Linked DNA regions of Methylomagnum ishizawai. Each later gene encodes a partner of the first gene's protein in a complex. Links are inferred from orthologs where the notes say so. Each region holds a gene or a part of one and is shown in the gene's direction. Other genes may lie near its edges. The genes, in order: pabB and B9N93_RS04395.

Evidence for each region.
Region 2: the proteins of pabB (region 1) and B9N93_RS04395 are in contact, whole or in part, in a solved structure (PDB 8RP0), measured with the Escherichia coli proteins. The link is inferred for Methylomagnum ishizawai from one-to-one orthologs.

What each region holds. Positions count from the first base shown.
Region 1 is NZ_FXAM01000001.1:4,430,285-4,438,416, forward strand. Bases 2,459-5,457 are described here. They hold pabB (aminodeoxychorismate synthase component I), read left to right. Parts: upstream 2,459-3,254; coding sequence 3,255-4,661; downstream 4,662-5,457. Other genes in these bases: B9N93_RS19955 (hydantoinase/oxoprolinase family protein), read left to right, coding at 2,459-3,271; B9N93_RS19965 (amino acid kinase family protein), read left to right, coding at 4,639-5,319; B9N93_RS19970 (MoaD/ThiS family protein), read left to right, coding at 5,282-5,457. Also shown: fae (formaldehyde-activating enzyme), read left to right, coding at 1-441; B9N93_RS19945 (HisA/HisF-related TIM barrel protein), read right to left, coding at 508-1,194; B9N93_RS19950 (ATP-grasp domain-containing protein), read left to right, coding at 1,207-2,217; more of B9N93_RS19955, read left to right, coding at 2,207-2,458; more of B9N93_RS19970, read left to right, coding at 5,458-5,515; B9N93_RS19975 (molybdenum cofactor biosynthesis protein MoaE), read left to right, coding at 5,517-5,954; B9N93_RS19980 (dodecin), read left to right, coding at 5,998-6,207; B9N93_RS19985 (disulfide bond formation protein B), read left to right, coding at 6,211-6,741; phosphate regulon transcriptional regulator PhoB, read left to right, coding at 6,900-7,592; phosphate regulon sensor histidine kinase PhoR, read left to right, coding at 7,603-8,132. UniProt on the Escherichia coli protein: Part of a heterodimeric complex that catalyzes the two-step biosynthesis of 4-amino-4-deoxychorismate (ADC), a precursor of p-aminobenzoate (PABA) and tetrahydrofolate.
Region 2 is NZ_FXAM01000001.1:963,979-972,111, forward strand. Bases 2,162-5,161 are described here. They hold B9N93_RS04395 (anthranilate synthase component II), read left to right. Parts: upstream 2,162-3,370; coding sequence 3,371-3,952; downstream 3,953-5,161. Other genes in these bases: trpE (anthranilate synthase component I), read left to right, coding at 2,162-3,374; B9N93_RS04400 (DUF29 domain-containing protein), read left to right, coding at 4,014-4,457; trpD (anthranilate phosphoribosyltransferase), read left to right, coding at 4,619-5,161. Also shown: B9N93_RS04375 (serine/threonine protein kinase), read right to left, coding at 1-37; rpe (ribulose-phosphate 3-epimerase), read left to right, coding at 358-1,050; B9N93_RS04385 (phosphoglycolate phosphatase), read left to right, coding at 1,050-1,727; more of trpE, read left to right, coding at 1,890-2,161; more of trpD, read left to right, coding at 5,162-5,644; indole-3-glycerol phosphate synthase TrpC, read left to right, coding at 5,641-6,441; B9N93_RS04415 (L-threonylcarbamoyladenylate synthase type 1 TsaC), read right to left, coding at 6,697-7,251; topA (type I DNA topoisomerase), read right to left, coding at 7,258-8,133. UniProt on the Escherichia coli protein: Part of a heterodimeric complex that catalyzes the two-step biosynthesis of 4-amino-4-deoxychorismate (ADC), a precursor of p-aminobenzoate (PABA) and tetrahydrofolate.

The sequences.
Region 1 (8,132 bases):
GACCTGATCATGGGTCCGCGTGGCAGCGCCGCCGAAACCGCCTTCGCGAACTGCCTGACCAACAATAAGGATGGTTTCACCAGCCTCCTGGCCGTGGTCGCACCCAACCTGCTCTGCAAGCCGGCCACCGTCATGTTCAACAAGGTCACCATCAAGAACGGCAAGCAAGCCACTCAGATGTTCGGACCGGCCCAGCGCGGCGTGGCCATGGCCGTGGCCGATTGCGTCGAGGACGGCACCATCCCCGCCGACGAAGCCGATGACCTGTTCATCTGCGTGGGTGTGTTCATCCACTGGCTGGCCGAAGACGACACCAAGATCCAAGACTACAACTACGAAGCCACCAAGCAAGCCATCAAGCGCGCCGTGGCCGGCGAGCCGAAGGCCGCCGACGTGGTGAAGCAGAAGGGCGAAGCCGCCCATCCGTTCGCCGCTCACTAAGCAGCGCCGATCCCGGACAAAACGTTGCCCCGCTCCGGGGCAACGTTTTTTTTCGCCCCGGATTCCTCAACCGAACCGCCCCAACACCGCCCCATCCACCGCGCCGGAATGCAAAGCGCTGGCCATCAACACCTGGGACACGCCCAGGACTTCGAGCGCCGCCAAATCCCTGGCGTCGCGCACCCCGCCCGCCGCCACGAAGCGGTGGCCCGGATGGTTCCGTATGAATTGCCCGAGCCGGGCGCGATCCGGTCCCGCGCCGCTGCCCACCCGCGCCAAGCTCATCAAGATCACCCGCTCCGGCCAAAGGTCGGGCCGGTCCGGCAAGGCCGACGGTCCCAGCAAGCCGCCGCCCTGGAAATCCAGCGACAAGATGAACGGCGTGGTCCTGGCATCGGGCAAGGCCGATATCTCCACGCCCAGCGACTCGCTACCGATCACCACCACGCCCCGTCCTTCCGGCCAAGCCCATCCGGGTTCCGGCAGCCCGGCGTCGATCCAAAAACACACGCCGGGAAACGCCCGCAGCAGCCCGGACACCACGGCGGTTTGCCGCGGTTTGCCCATCAGGGCATCGAGGTCGGCCAGATAGACGGTTTTGAAGGCATGCAGCCCCAACAAACCTTCCAGCACGGCGCGGGGTTCGGCGCTAGGGCACAAGGGACTTTGCAAGGGCCGATAGTTTTCGCGCCGACCCCGGACGGCGTGTACGGCGCGGCCATTCATCAGATCGATGACGGGAATGATTTCCATGGGAGATAAGCCTTGAGAATCCTGGTATTCGAGTATGTTACCGGCGGCGGCCTGGCCCCGGAAATCCCGCCCGCTTCGCTGGTGGTGGAAGGCGAATTCATGCTGATGGCTTTGCTGCGGGATTTATCCGGGCTGCCCGGCGTGGATATCCTGGCCCTGCGAGACGCCCGTTTGCCCCCGCCCTCCGGAAATTTCCCCCGGACCGAATGGATCGCGCTCGACACCGGCGGCGACGCCGAACGCCGTTTCGGCGAGCTCGCCGCCGGGTGCGATGCGGTTTGGCCCATCGCCCCGGAAACCGGCGGCATCCTGGAACGGCTGTGCCGGACCGTGGAAACCCTCGGCAAACCACTGTTGACCAGCCCGGCGGCGGCGGTGGGGATCGCGGCCAGCAAATTCGCCACCGCCCGCCACTTGGAAACCCATGGTATCCCGGTGGTGAAAACCCTGCCTCTCGACGCTTGGCCGGACCCGATGTTCCCGATGGTCGTCAAGCCCGACGACGGCGTCGGCTGTGAAGGCTCGCGCATCGTCGCAACACCGGAAGCTTGGCGACACTGCCTGGAGCGGTTCGCGGGCCAAGGCTACGTGGCACAGCCCTTGATCGCGGGCGAGGCGCTGAGCCTATCCGCCCTGTTCGCCCAAGGCGAAGCCATCGCTTTAAGCCTCAACCGCCAGCACATCATCCGCCGCGACGGCGGCTTCGTCCTCACCGGCTGCGGCGTCAACGCCGTGGACGCCGCCACCGCCACCGCTTGCGGAACGCTGGCCCCGGCCATCGCCGCCACACTCCCGGAACTTTGGGGCTACGCGGGCGTCGATTTCATCCTCACCCCGCAAGGGCCGCGAGTCCTGGAAATCAATCCGCGCCTGACCACCTCCTATACCGGCCTCGCCCGCGCCCTCGGCGTCAATCCCGCCGGTTTGATCCTGGACCTCTGGCGGCATGGCCGCTTGCCAGACCCGGCCCGCCTGGACCGCGTCCCAGTCGAAATCACCCTGGAACCCGAGCATGAGCATTGAACTGATAGGCTGGGACATCGGCGGCGCCCATTTGAAAGCCGCCGCCCTGGATGCGTCGGGCCACGTCCTGGCCGTGGCCTTGGAACCCTGCCCGCTGTGGCAAGGACTGGACCGGTTGCATACGGCGCTGGACCGGATATTCCAGCGCTTCGCCCCCGCGCCCGGTTGCCGCCACGCCGCCACCATGACCGGCGAATTGGTCGATCTCTTCCCCGACCGGGCGGCGGGCGTGGCCGCTTTAGTGGACGCCATGGCCGCACGCTGCGGCAGGGATAGGCTCTGGATTTATGCCGGACCCCGAGGTTTCATCGCGGCGGCGGCGGTCCGGCCCGGCGATGCGGGGCATATCGCCTCGGCCAATTGGCTGGCGAGCGGTGCCTGGGTGGCGACCCGGCTCGAAGCGGCCCTGTGGCTCGATATCGGCAGCACGACCACGGATATATTTCCAATCCATGGACACCGGGTTACCGTCCGGGGCTATACCGATTACGAACGAATGCGCTACGATGAACTCATATATACCGGAATCGCCCGGACCCCGGTCATGGCCGTGGCGGAGCGGGCGCCGTTCGAGGGCGAATGGGTCGGGCTCATGGCCGAGCATTTCGCCACCATGGCCGATGTCTACCGGCTGACCGGCGAATTGCCCGAGGACGCCGACCCGCTCCCGGCCGCCGATGGTGGCGGAAAAACCTGGACGGACAGCGCCCGCCGCCTCGCCCGGCTGTTCGGCAGGGACGCGGATTCGGCCCCGCCACAGCGCTGGCGCGATGCCGCCCGCTATTTCCGCGAACAGCAACTCGCCAAACTGCGCTCCGGGGTGGACCGATTAGGGTCGCGGGGCCTCCTCGACGATTCCGCGCCCGTGGTCGGGGCCGGCGTGGGCCGGTTCCTGGCCCAAGAACTCGCCCAACGATTGAAACTTGCCTATGTGGATTTCAGCGATTTGTTTGCCGTCCCGGCCCGTGTTCCCAGGATCGCGGATTGCGCCCCGGCGGTCGCCGTGGCCTTGTTGGCGGCGCGGGAGGTAGGGTCCGATGACCCCCAGGATTGAAGAGCTCCCGTATTTCGAAGATAGCGCCGCCCTGTTCCTGCCCTGGGCGGAACGGCGCTGGGCCGTGTTCCTGGACAGCGGCTTCCCGCACAGCCACCAAGGCCGCTACGACATTATCGCCGCCGACCCCATCCAAACCCTGGTCACGCGGGGAGCCTTGACTGAAATCCGCAGCGGCGGCTCCATCTCCCTCTCGCCGGAAGACCCGTTCTCGCTGGTGCGGCGCGCCTTGGGCGAACCTGCGGCGGCGATCCCCGGCCTGCCGTTCCAGGGTGGAGCCATCGGCTATTTCGGCTACGATCTGGCCCGGCGCTTGGAACGCCTGCCGGAAACGGCCCTCGACGCCGACAACATCCCCGAGATGGTCATCGGCATCTACGACTGGGCGGTGGTGGTCGATCACCAGGAACGCCGCACCTGGCTGGTCGGACAAGGCCGCGGTCCCGCGCTGGAACAACGCTGGCCGCACCTGGTGCAAGCCTTCAGCCAAATCCAGACCATCGGCTGGCAACTCGACGATTTCGCCCTGCATAGCGACGTGGTGTCGAACCTGGACCGCGCCCGCTATGGCCGGGCCTTCGACCGCATCCAACATTACATCCGCGAAGGCGATTGCTACCAGGTCAACCTGACCCAGCGCTTCTCGGCCTATTGCTCGGGCAATCCCTGGTCGGCCTACCAATTGCTGCGGCCCTACAATCCCGCCCCGTTCAGCGCCTATCTCAATTATCCGCAGGTCCAGGTGCTGAGTTCCTCGCCGGAACGCTTCCTCAAGGTCGAGCGCGGCCGGGTCGAAACCAAGCCGATCAAGGGCACCCGCCCCCGCTCGCCCCATCCCCGGATCGACGCCGCCCATGCCCAGGAACTGCGGGACAGCCTGAAGGACCGCGCCGAAAACCTGATGATCGTCGATCTCCTCCGCAACGATATCGGCAAATGCTGCGCACCGGGTTCGGTCCACGTCCCCAAGCTGTTCGAGATCGAGAGCTATGCCACCGTGCATCATCTGGTCAGCACGGTGCGCGGACACTTGGCGGAAGGGCAGGACGCCCTGGATTTGCTACGGGGCTGCTTCCCCGGCGGTTCCATCACCGGCGCACCCAAAATCCGCGCCATGGAAATCATCGAGGAACTGGAACCGCACCGGCGCGGCGTCTATTGCGGTTCCATCGGCTATATCGGCTTCGACGGCGACATGGACACCAATATCGCCATCCGCACCTTCGCCCATTCCGACCACACCATCCGCTTCTGGGCCGGCGGCGGCATCGTGGCCGATTCCGACCCGGAGTTGGAATACCAGGAGTGCTACCACAAAGCCGCCGCCCTGCTGAACCTGCTGGACCAATTCCGCCTCCAGAAAACCGGTGCCTACCCCTTGGGTTATTAAGCTGGGCGGCAGCCTCCACGCCTCGGAACACCTGCCGCGCTGGCTCCATGCCCTGGCCGATAGCGGCGCGGTCCTGGTGCCGGGCGGCGGGCCGTTCGCCGACGCGGTGCGGACGGCGCAGACCCATTGGGGTTTCAGCGACCACGCCGCCCACGCCATGGCGATCCTCGCCATGCGCCAATATGGCCTGATGCTTGGCGACCTTTCGCCCGGATTCGCGGTCTCTTCGGATATCGCCGGTTTGGCCGCAGCCCTGGCCGTTGGGCGCTCCGCCCTTTGGCTCCCCGATCCCGCCGCCATTCCCGAAGCGGAAGTCCCGGCCTCGTGGGCGATCACCTCGGATAGCCTCGCGGCCTGGCTGGCGCGGAAGCTCGGCGTGGAACACCTACTCTTGGTGAAATCGGCGGGGATTCCGACGGGCGAATTCGGTGTCCAAGCAGCGGCGGCGCGCGGCTGGATCGACGCCGCCTTCCCGGCGTTCCTGGCCGGGGGCGGATTGGGGGCTTGGCTGGCGCGGCCGGACCAACACACCCGCCTCGGCCTGGGTCTGCGCGAGCCGCGAACCGTCTTCACCCCTATCGTGCCGGACATCGGCCCCGTCACCCGCGAGAACACGTCTTATGTCGATCACAGTCCGTTATTTCGCCAGCCTGCGTGAAACCCTGGGCCGGGCCGAGGAAACCCTGGCCCCGGACGGCCTCCACAGCGTCATCGAAGTTTGGCAAGCCGTGGCTGCGGGCCGGCCACTGCCGCAAGGACTGCTCTGCGCCATCAACCTGGAATACGCCGATCCCGCCACCCCGGTGCGCGACGGCGACGAAGTGGCGTTCTTCCCGCCGGTCACGGGAGGCTGAAATGGCCATCGCCCTGCGTCCCGATCCCTTCGAGCCCTACGCCGAATTGCTGGAATACCAAGCCGGGCAGCCCAGGCTCTCCGGCCAGTACGGCGCGACCTGCGCCTTCGTCGGCACGATGCGCGATTTCAACGAGGGCGACACGGTACGCGCCATGACCCTCGAACATTATCCCGGCATGACCGAGAACCAGCTCGGACATATCCTGGACGAGGCCCGGCGGCGCTGGACCTTCCTCGACGCCCTGGTCATCCACCGGGTCGGCGATATCCTGCCCGGCCAGCCCATCGTGCTGGTGGCGGTCTGGTCCGCCCACCGCAACGCCGCCTTCGAGGCCTGCCGGTACCTCATGGAAGAACTCAAGCATCGCGCCCCGTTCTGGAAAAAAGAAACCCTCGCCCAAGGCGAACGCTGGGTGGAGCGCAACACGGAAGGCTGAGGCTATAATCCCCCGCAGCCTTCCACCACCAGGAATCCCAACCATGTCCAACCGCGTCTACAAGCTCGTCGAAATCGTCGGCACCTCGCCCACCAGCACCGACGACGCCATCCGCAACGCCATCGCCAAAGCCGCCCAAACCCTGGCCCACCTCGATTGGTTCCAGGTCGTGGAAACCCGCGGCCAGATCGTGGACGGCCAGGTCGCCCATTTCCAGGTCGTGTTGAAGGTCGGCTTCCGCCTGGACGATTGAACCATGAGCGCATCCCTAGAAACCGCCCTCAAATTCGCCCGCGGCCTGAACGCCCGCGCCTATTTCACGCTGGGTGCCCTGTATTGCCTGGGACTGATCCTGATGGCGCTGTACTTCCAATTCCAAGGCGGACTGGAACCCTGCCCCCTGTGCATCTCGCAGCGGATCATGGTGGTGGCGGTGGGCTTGGTCATGCTGGCGGCGGCCCTGCACAATCCAGGCCCGGCCGGTATCCGCCGCTATGCCTGGCTGGGTTGCGCCACCGCGCTGGGCGGGGCCGCCGTTTCCGCCCGCCACATCTGGATACAACACCTGCCCGCCGACAAGGTGCCGGCCTGCACCCCCGGCCTGGAATACATGTTCCATTACTTCCCGCTGACCGACACCCTCAAGGCCATGGTGACCGGCACCGGCGATTGCGCCAAGGTGGATTGGACCCTGCTGGGCCTGAGCATGCCGGCCTGGGTCTTGATCTGCTTCCTGTTCCTCGCGGCGCTCAGCCTCGCCCAACGCTGGAACCGCGCAGCCGGATAACCCAGAAGCGGCGTGGCGCAATCCGGGAACCTGTGCGGGAACCCGCGCCCCGGATTCCGTTCCACGCCATCCAAGCTACAGCTCGGCGCGGGCCTTAACAAAAGCTTCACAATCGGCACGTACAGTAAGCGGTTGATTGTACTAATAGGATTTCGAGGATGACCGCGTTGAACGTACTCGTAGTCGAAGATGAGGATGCTATCCGGGAAATGTTGGGCATGATCCTGGAGCAGGCCGAATTCACCTACCAAGCCGTGGCCGACACCCAACACGCCCAGGCCGTGTTGGGGGAAATCACGCCCGACCTGATCCTGTTGGACTGGATGCTGCCCGGCGTCAGCGGGGTCGAATGGGCGCGGCGCCTGAAGAAGGACAAGAGCCTGGGCGAAATCCCCATCATCATGCTCACCGCCCGCGGCGAGGAAGAGGACAAGATCCGCGGCCTGGAATTCGGGGCCGACGACTACATCACCAAGCCGTTCTCGCCGCGCGAACTGGTGGCCCGGATCAAGGCCGTCCTGCGCCGCAGCAGCAAGTTCGGCAAGTCCGGCCATATCGAACTGGGCGGCATCGCCCTCTACAACGACGAACACCGCGTCACCATCGCCGAGCAGTCGGTGGTGCTGAGCCCCACCGAATACCGCCTGCTGGAATTCTTCCTGACCCATCCCGACAAGGTCTACAGCCGGGGCCAGTTGTTGGACCAGGTCTGGGGCCGCGGCTCGTTCATCGAGGAGCGCACCGTCGATGTGCATATCCGCCGCCTGCGCAAAATCCTGTCCGAGCATGGCCGCGAGGAAATGATCCAGACCGTGCGCGGCTTCGGCTACCGTTTCTCCGAGCAACCCTGATCCCGCCCCGATGAGCCCTTGGCGTTCCGAACTCTCGTTCGTCCTCCTGTCGCTGCTGTTCGGTGCCTTTTTCGCCAAGCTGTTCAACCAAGCTTCCCTGGTCCTGTGGCTGTGCCTCGTATCCTATCTGGCGCGGCATTTGTTCTTCGTCAACCGCCTGCTGGCCTGGTTGCAGGGCGGGCGGGCCAGCCAGATGCCACAGGGCGACGGGGTGTGGGAAGAGATTTATTACCTCATCTTCCGTTTGCGCCGCCGCAACAAGCGCCGCAAGAAGCAACTGATCCAGATGTTGGAACGCTTCCGCACCGCGACTGCCGCCCTGCCGGATGCCACCGTGGTCCTGGGACCCCGGGACGAGATCGATTGGTTCAACGAAGCGGCCGGCCAGTTGCTGGGCCTGCGCCGGGGTGATATCGGCCAGCAAATCGGCAACTTGTTGCGCTATCCGAAATTCACCGATTACCTCAAGCGCAAGGATTACCACCAAGCTACCATCGGCATTCCCTCCCCGGCGGCGGAAAACGTGCAGTTGGAAATCCG
Region 2 (8,133 bases), 3.5 Mb from region 1 along the record:
AGCGGGCCGAGTTGCCCTTGTCCTGCATGCAGCCCATGCATAAATCACCGAAATCATCGACATCCATAGGGGGGGCGGTTCTGTTGGGGTGGGTCGAGGGGTTTTTGGAACCAGCGTTCGCGCTGTCCAGATCGGGGGATGGTATTACAGCCGGGCGGGTGCCGCATCCGCCTTCGACAGCCGTTTCCCCGGTGCCTGGGCCGGGACGGCGGACGGCCCGGCTACTGCCCTCAACTTGCCCCCCCGGAAGCCAAATGTAAAAATACCCGGCCATTTGGCAGGCCGCAAACCGCGGATTCCAAGGCCCGGAGGGCCAGCGCCGCCCTGTTCTCCAATTCCAACCACGAGCCATCAGCCATGAACGATTTCTGGATCGCGCCTTCCATCCTTTCCGCCGACTTCGCCCGCTTGGGCGAGGAAGTGGCGAACGTCCTCGAATCCGGCGCGGATGTGGTCCATTTCGATGTGATGGACAACCATTATGTGCCCAACCTGACCATCGGCCCCCTGGTCTGCGAAGCCCTCCGCAAATACGGCGTCACCGCTCCCATCGACGTGCATCTGATGGTGAAGCCAGTGGACCGTATCATCCCCGATTTCCTCAAGGCCGGGGCCAGCTATATCACCTTCCACCCGGAAGCCTCCGAGCATATCGACCGCAGCCTGCAACTCATCAAGGATGGCGGGGCCAAGTGCGGCTTGGTGTTCAATCCGGCCACCCCGCTCGACGTGCTGGAATATACCTTGGCGAAGGTGGACATGATCCTGTTGATGTCGGTCAACCCCGGTTTCGGCGGCCAGAAATTCATCCCCTACGTGCTGGACAAGGCCCGCAAGGTGCGCGAGATGATCGACAACTCGGGCCGCGATATCCGCCTGGAAATCGACGGCGGCGTCGGCCCGGCCAATATCGCCGAAGTGGCGCGGGCGGGCGTGGATACCTTCGTGGCCGGTTCCGCCGTGTTCGGCGCGGGCCAGGCGGGCGACCCGAACCGTTATAACAGCATCATCCAGGCCATGCGCGACGAACTGGCCAAGGTCCGCAACTGATGCTGCCCGCCCGGCCCGGACTGGTTGTCTTCGATCTCGATGGCACCTTGGTGGACAGCGCCCCCGATATCGCCCAGGCGGTGGATATCATGCTGGGCCGCCTGGGTTTGCCGGAGGCGGGCGAGGTCCGGGTGCGAGGCTGGGTTGGCAATGGCGTCGAGATGCTGGTCAAACGCGCCCTGACCGGCGCGGTGCGGCCCGCGGGCGAACCGCCCCGGTTCCGCGAAGCCCTGGCCTGGTTCATGGACGCCTACGCCGAGCATATGTGCGACCGGAGCCGCTTATATCCGGGGGTGAGGGATGGCTTGGCGCGGATCAAGGCCGGGGGCTTCCCGACCGCCTGCGTCACCAACAAGCATTCCCGTTTCACCCAAACCCTGTTGGAACAACTCGGTCTCGCGCCCTATCTCGATTTCGTCGGCAGTGGCGACCAATTCGCCCAGCACAAACCCCACCCGGAACCTTTGCTCAAGACCGCCGCCCATTTCGGCATCGCGCCTGCCCAGAGCCTGATGGTGGGCGATTCGGCCAACGACGCCGAGGCCGCGCACCGGGCCGGGTTCATGCTGGCGCTGGTGCCTTATGGGTATCATGGCGCGGTCGATCTCGCGGCTTTGGAGCCGGACGTGGTGGTGAAATCCATCGCGGAATTGCCGGGTTTGTTCGAGGCCCTCTGATTTTACTTTTGCCCACATGACTTGCATGATCCCCATGCCCCCACTCCTAGAACGATGGCGTCTCCAGCCCGCAACCCCTGAATAACCGGGCGGCGTTCCAGCGCTTGGCCCGGTACGGCTTATCGCCGGATTCTCCCGGCCAAACCCACGATTGGAAACACCATGACGCCCGAACAGTTCCAGCACTACGCCGAGCAAGGCTATAACCGCATCCCCCTCGCCCGCGAAGTCCTCGCCGATCTCGATACCCCTTTAAGCGCCTATCTCAAGCTGGCCGACGCGCCTTATACCTATTTGTTCGAGTCGGTCCACGGCGGCGAGCAATGGGGGCGATATTCCATCATCGGCCTGCCTTGCCGCACCGTCATCAGCGTGCGCGGCCCGGAAATCACGGTGGTCCGCGACGGCCAGCGCGTCGAGACCGCCACCCCGGCCCATCCGCTGGACTGGATTCGCGAGTATGCCGCCCGGTTCCGGGTGCCCGCGATTCCGGGTTTGCCGCGTTTCAGTGGCGGTTTGGTCGGTTATTTCGGCTACGAAACCATCCATTACATCGAACCGCGCCTCGCCACCGCCAAGCCCGACCCCATCGGCGCTCCCGATATCCTGTTGATGGTGTCGGAAGAGGTGCTGGTGTTCGACAACCTCAAGGGGCGGCTGCTGGTCATCACCCACGCCGATCCCACCGAACCCAATGCCTATCCCGCCGCCCAGGACCGGCTCGATACCCTGATCCGTGGCCTGCGCCAGAACCGCCTACCCGCCCGCGAATTCAAAGTCCCCAAGCAGGTGGAGGAAAGCGAATTCGTTTCCGGTTTCACCCAGGAGGGCTATGAGAACGGCGTCCGCCGCATCAAGGACTACATCGTCGAGGGCGATGTGATGCAGGTGGTGTTGTCGCAACGCATGTCGATCCCGTACTCGGCCCCGCCCTTGGATTTATACCGCGCCCTGCGTTGCCTCAATCCCTCGCCCTATATGTTCCATATGAACCTGGGTGCGTTCCATATCGTGGGTTCCTCGCCGGAAATCCTGGTGCGCCTGGAAGAGGGCACCGTCACCGTGCGCCCCATCGCGGGTACCCGCCGCCGTGGCCGGACCCCGGAGGAAGACACGGCCTTGGAAAAGGATTTGCTGGCCGACCCCAAGGAAATCGCCGAACACCTGATGCTCATCGACCTCGGGCGCAACGACGCGGGCCGCGTGGCCGAAACCGGCACGGTCAAGGTCACGGATAAGATGATTATCGAGCGCTATTCGCACGTCATGCATATCGTGTCCAACGTGGTCGGCCAGTTGGCGAAGGACAGCGACGCTTTCGAGGTATTGAAAGCCACCTTCCCGGCTGGCACGGTCAGCGGTGCCCCGAAAATCCGCGCCATGGAAATCATCGCCGAATTGGAACCCGTGAAACGCGGGGTTTATTCGGGGGCGGTGGGTTATGTGGGCTGGTCCGGCAATCTCGACACCGCCATCGCCATCCGCACCGCCGTCATCAAGGACGGCACCCTGCATATCCAGGCCGGTGCGGGCGTAGTGCATGATTCCGTGCCGCTCAACGAATGGGAAGAAACCTTGAACAAAGGCCGCGCGGTATTCCGGGCGGTGGCGATGGCGGAAGCCGGGCTTGAAGGAGGACAGCCATGAAAGTCTTGATGATCGATAACTACGATTCGTTCACCTATAACCTGGTGCAATACCTGGCCGAACTCGGCGCGGAAGTCCGGGTGGTGCGTAATGACCAGATTGCGGTGGAAGAGATTGAAACCATCGACCCCGACAAGATCGTGATTTCCCCCGGCCCCTGTACGCCCAAGGAGGCGGGGATTTCGGTGGAAACCATCCGCCGCTATGCCGGGCGTTATCCGATCTTGGGGGTATGCCTGGGGCATCAGAGTATCGGCCATGCCTTCGGCGGTAATATCATCCACGCCAAGAGCATCATGCACGGCAAAACCTCGATGGTTTATCACCATAATATTGGGGTATTCCATGGGCTGAATAATCCGTTCCAGGCCACCCGCTATCATTCCCTGGTGATCGAGCAAGCGACTATTCCCGAGTGTCTGGAAATCACCGCTTGGACCGAGGATAAGGACGGGAAGATCGAGGAAATCATGGGCGTCCGCCATCGGGAATTGGATATCGAGGGGGTGCAGTTCCATCCCGAATCGATCCTGACCGAGCAGGGGCATGAGTTGTTGGGGAATTTCTTGCGGCGGTAGTTTTATCCGGGGCGGACGGATTCCCGTTCGCCCTCCATTCCCCGAGCATCGAGGTAAGGCCATGAGCGCCACTTTATACGAGAGGGATTTTTATACCTGGACCCAGCAACAATCCGAGTTACTGCGTACAGGCCGCTGGGACGAATTGGATACCAGCCATTTGATCGAGGAACTGGACAGCATGGGGGCGCGGGAGCGGCGGGAATTGGGGAATCGCTTGGCGGTTTTGCTGGCCCATCTGCTGAAATGGCAATATCAGCCCGACCGGCGCGGCAATAGCTGGCGGCGCACTATCAAAATCCAGCGCATCGAGATCAACGAGATATTGGCGGATAATCCAGGGCTGAAAAGCGAATTGACGGAGATATTCGCCAAGGCTTACGAGAAGGCGCGGATTTTGGCGGCGGATGAAACCCGGTTCGATGAGGATGTTTTTCCTGCCGAGCCGTGTTTTTCATTGGCCGCATCTTTGGATGCCGGGTTTTGGCCCGGCGCGGCGACTTAGTGGAGTAACCAAGGCTAGATATGTTTGACGACCCAATGCTTATGGAATCTGTGGCTCCCGAGCAAGATGGGGGTGTTTCGCAATGATGTCGATATCAGTAAATATAATCTAATCATATCGCCTAAATTCCCGCCGCTTACTTAAACCCCCAAGGAACCCCCATGGACATCCCCGCCCTGCTCCAAACCCTCCTCGATAATCAAGACCTCGACCCCGCCCAGATGCGCGGGGCCATGCGGACCATCATGAGCGGTGGCGCGACCCCCGCCCAGATCGGCGCGTTCCTGGTGGCGCTCCGGGCCAAGGGTGAAAGCGTCGGCGAAGTGGTCGCCGCCGCCAAGGTCTTGCGGGAAATGTCCACCAAGGTGCCGGTCAAGGACGAACATCTGATCGATACCTGTGGCACCGGCGGCGACGGTGCCCGCACCTTCAATATCAGCACCGCCAGCGCCTTCGTGGTCGCCGCCGCCGGGGCCAAGGTCGCCAAGCATGGCAGCCGCTCGGTCTCCAGCAAATCCGGCAGCGCCGACGTGTTGGAAGCGGCGGGAGTCAATCTGGACCTGACCCCGGACCAAGTGCGGGCCTGTATCGAGGAAGTCGGCCTCGGCTTCTTGTTCGCCCAGCGCCACCACGGCGCGATGAAATACGCCATCGGGCCGCGCCGCGAACTCGGCATCCGCACCATCTTCAACCTGCTGGGGCCGCTCACCAATCCGGCGGGCGCGAGCCATCAACTGGTCGGCGTGTATTCGGACGCCTGGATCGAACCCCTGGCCAACGCCCTGCGCGAACTCGGCAGCAGCCACGTCCTGGTGGTCCACGCCGAGGATGGGTTGGACGAAATCAGCATCGGCGCTCCCACCCAGGTCGCCGAGTTGCGGAACGGCCAGATCGAAACCTACACCCTGACCCCGGAACGCTTCGGCCTGCAACGCGCCCCGCTGGAAGTCCTGGCCGTCGATACGGCAGTGGAAAGCCTGCGCGCGGTGCGCGGCGTCTTGGGCGGTGCGCCCGGCCCGGCCCGCGATATCGTGCTGCTGAACGCCGGGGCCGCGATCTACGCCGCCGATTTGACCGACAGCCTGGAAGCGGGCGTCGAACGCGCCCAAGCCGCCATCGACAGCGGCGCGGCCCGCGCCAAGCTGGACCAACTCATCCATTTCACCCAAGCCTTCGCCAAGCCATGAGCCAGACCCCCGACATCCTCCAGAAAATCCTCCGCCGCAAAGCCGAGGAAATCGCCCAACGCCTCGCCCTGGTGTCCTTCCAGGACATGTTGCAACGCGCCGCCGCCGCCGATGCCCCGCGTGGGTTCGTGGATGCGCTGCGGGCCAAGGTCGCGGCGGGCCTCCCCGCCGTGATCGCCGAGATCAAGAAGGCCTCGCCCAGCAAGGGCGTGATGCGGCCCGAGTTCTATCCCGCGGCAATCGCCCAGAGTTATGCGAACCATGGCGCGGCCTGCCTTTCGGTGCTGACCGACCGGGATTTTTTCCAGGGTTCGGAGGACTATTTGCGGGAAGCCCGCGCCGCCTGCGCCCTGTCGGTGTTGCGCAAGGATTTCACGGTCGATCCCTACCAGGTGGTCGAGGCCCGCGCCATCGGGGCCGATTGCATCCTGTTGATCGCCGCCGCGCTGGACGATGCCCGCATGAAGGAACTGGCCGACCTCGCCAGCGAGTTGGGGATGGATGTGCTGGTCGAGGTCCATGATGCCGCCGAACTGGAACGCGCCCTGAAGCTGGACCTGCCCATGATCGGCATCAACAACCGCAACCTCCGCAGCTTCGAGGTCCACCTGGAAACCACGCTGGAACTCTTGGCGATGATCCCGGCGGGACGTTTGGTCGTGACCGAAAGCGGCATCCTGGCGCCGGAAGACGTGGCCTTGATGCGCGGTCGCGGGGTGCAGACCTTCCTGGTGGGCGAGGCGTTCATGCGGGCGGCGGAGCCGGGGCAAAAGCTGGCGGAGTTGTTCGGTTTTTAAGCGCGAGCCGAAGCTTTGACGGTCCGGCGGATAAAAAAAAGCGTCCGCCGGACCATCGCGAGGAGAGGGCGATGGGAGGCTGGACGCCGTTGCAAGGAACTTCCGCGCCGCCATTAGCGCTTGAAGGGGGGTGTACTTATATAAGCGGATTCCGTGCCAAACAGGCGTAGCCGGAAATCTTGGGAAATCGATGGGAGGGAGGCGGCGCTTTCGCACCATTGTCGGGCAAAAACCGCCCGAAAATTTGCCCAAGGTTCAACGTAGCCGTTTGCCGCTCACCGCTTCGTAGATCGGCGTGGGACCGCTGGCCCCGCCCAAGCGGCCCGGTACCAGCAGCGCGTCGGCGGCGGGGAAATGCTTGCGGATCGCGAGCGGGCCGCGGGCCGGGGGGTGTCCGCTCTTGTTGGCGCTGGTCGAGACCAAAGGCCCGCCGAAGGTCCGGCACAAGGCCGCCGCCCCCGGATGCGCCGTGACCCGCACCGCCAGGTTGCTGGACGCGCCCCGCAGCCAATCCGGCACCCAGGCCGCCGCCGGGACCACGAAGGTCACGGGGCCGGGCCAGGCGGCGAGCAGCCGGTCGTGGACTTGGGGATTGGGAATATCGAGGAAGGGTTCGACCTGGGCGAAACCGGCGGCGATCAGGATGAAGCCCTTGGCGGCGGAGCGGCCCTTGAGGCCCAACAGGCGCTGGACCGCAGCCCGGTCCAGGGGGGCGCAGCCCAGGCCGTACACGCCTTCGGTCGGGTAGGCGATGAGTCCACCCCGGCGCAAATGCCGGGCGGCGAACCGGGCTTGGAACGGGGAAATCACGGCGGGCTAGGCTTCCGAAGCCTCTTCCAGTGGCTCGCCTTCGTAGGGCACGGCGTAGTCGCAGTCCTTTTGCGGGCAGACTTTCTCGGTGCCGCGGCGCTTGGTGGTCTTCAGGGTGAGGATGGGCCAGCCGCATTTGGGGCAAGGCTCGTTGAGCGGCGGATTCCAGGCCGCGTACTTGCATTTGGGATAGGTCGGGCAGGAATAGAACAGCTTGCCGAACCGCGATTTGCGCTTGATGAGGTTGCCCTTGTGGCATTCCGGGCAGGGCACGCCGGTGTCCTCGGGTTTCTCCAAGGGTTCGATGTGCTTGCAGGTGGGGTAGGCGCTGCACCCGATGAATTTGCCATAGCGGCCCGTCTTGATCGCCAACGGCGAATCGCACAGCGGGCAGGTTTTGCCTTCGACGATCTCGGGGGGGGGCGGTTCGGCATCCTCTTTGAGATTGCGGGTGTATTTGCAGGTCGGGTAGTTGGTGCAGCCGACGAAGCGGCCATTACGTCCCAGCCGGATCGACAATTGGCTGCCGCACTCGGGGCATTGTTCGTCCAATTGTTCATGGGTCACGTCGGCCCGCTTGAGGCTTTCGTCCTTGGTCTCGATCAGGGATTTGAACGGACCCCAGAATTCCCGCATCAGCGGCACCCATTGCTTCTCGCCACGGGAGACGGCGTCGAGGTCGTCTTCCAGCAGGGCGGTGAAGTTGTAGTCCACGTATTGGGTGAAATGCTCGGTCAGGAATTTGTTGACCACGCTGCCCACGTCGGTCGGACGGAAACGCTTGTTTTCCAGCTCGACATAATGGCGCTGCTGCAAGGTGGAAATGATGGCGGCGTAGGTGGAAGGACGGCCTATGCCGTATTCCTCCAGGGTTTTGACCAA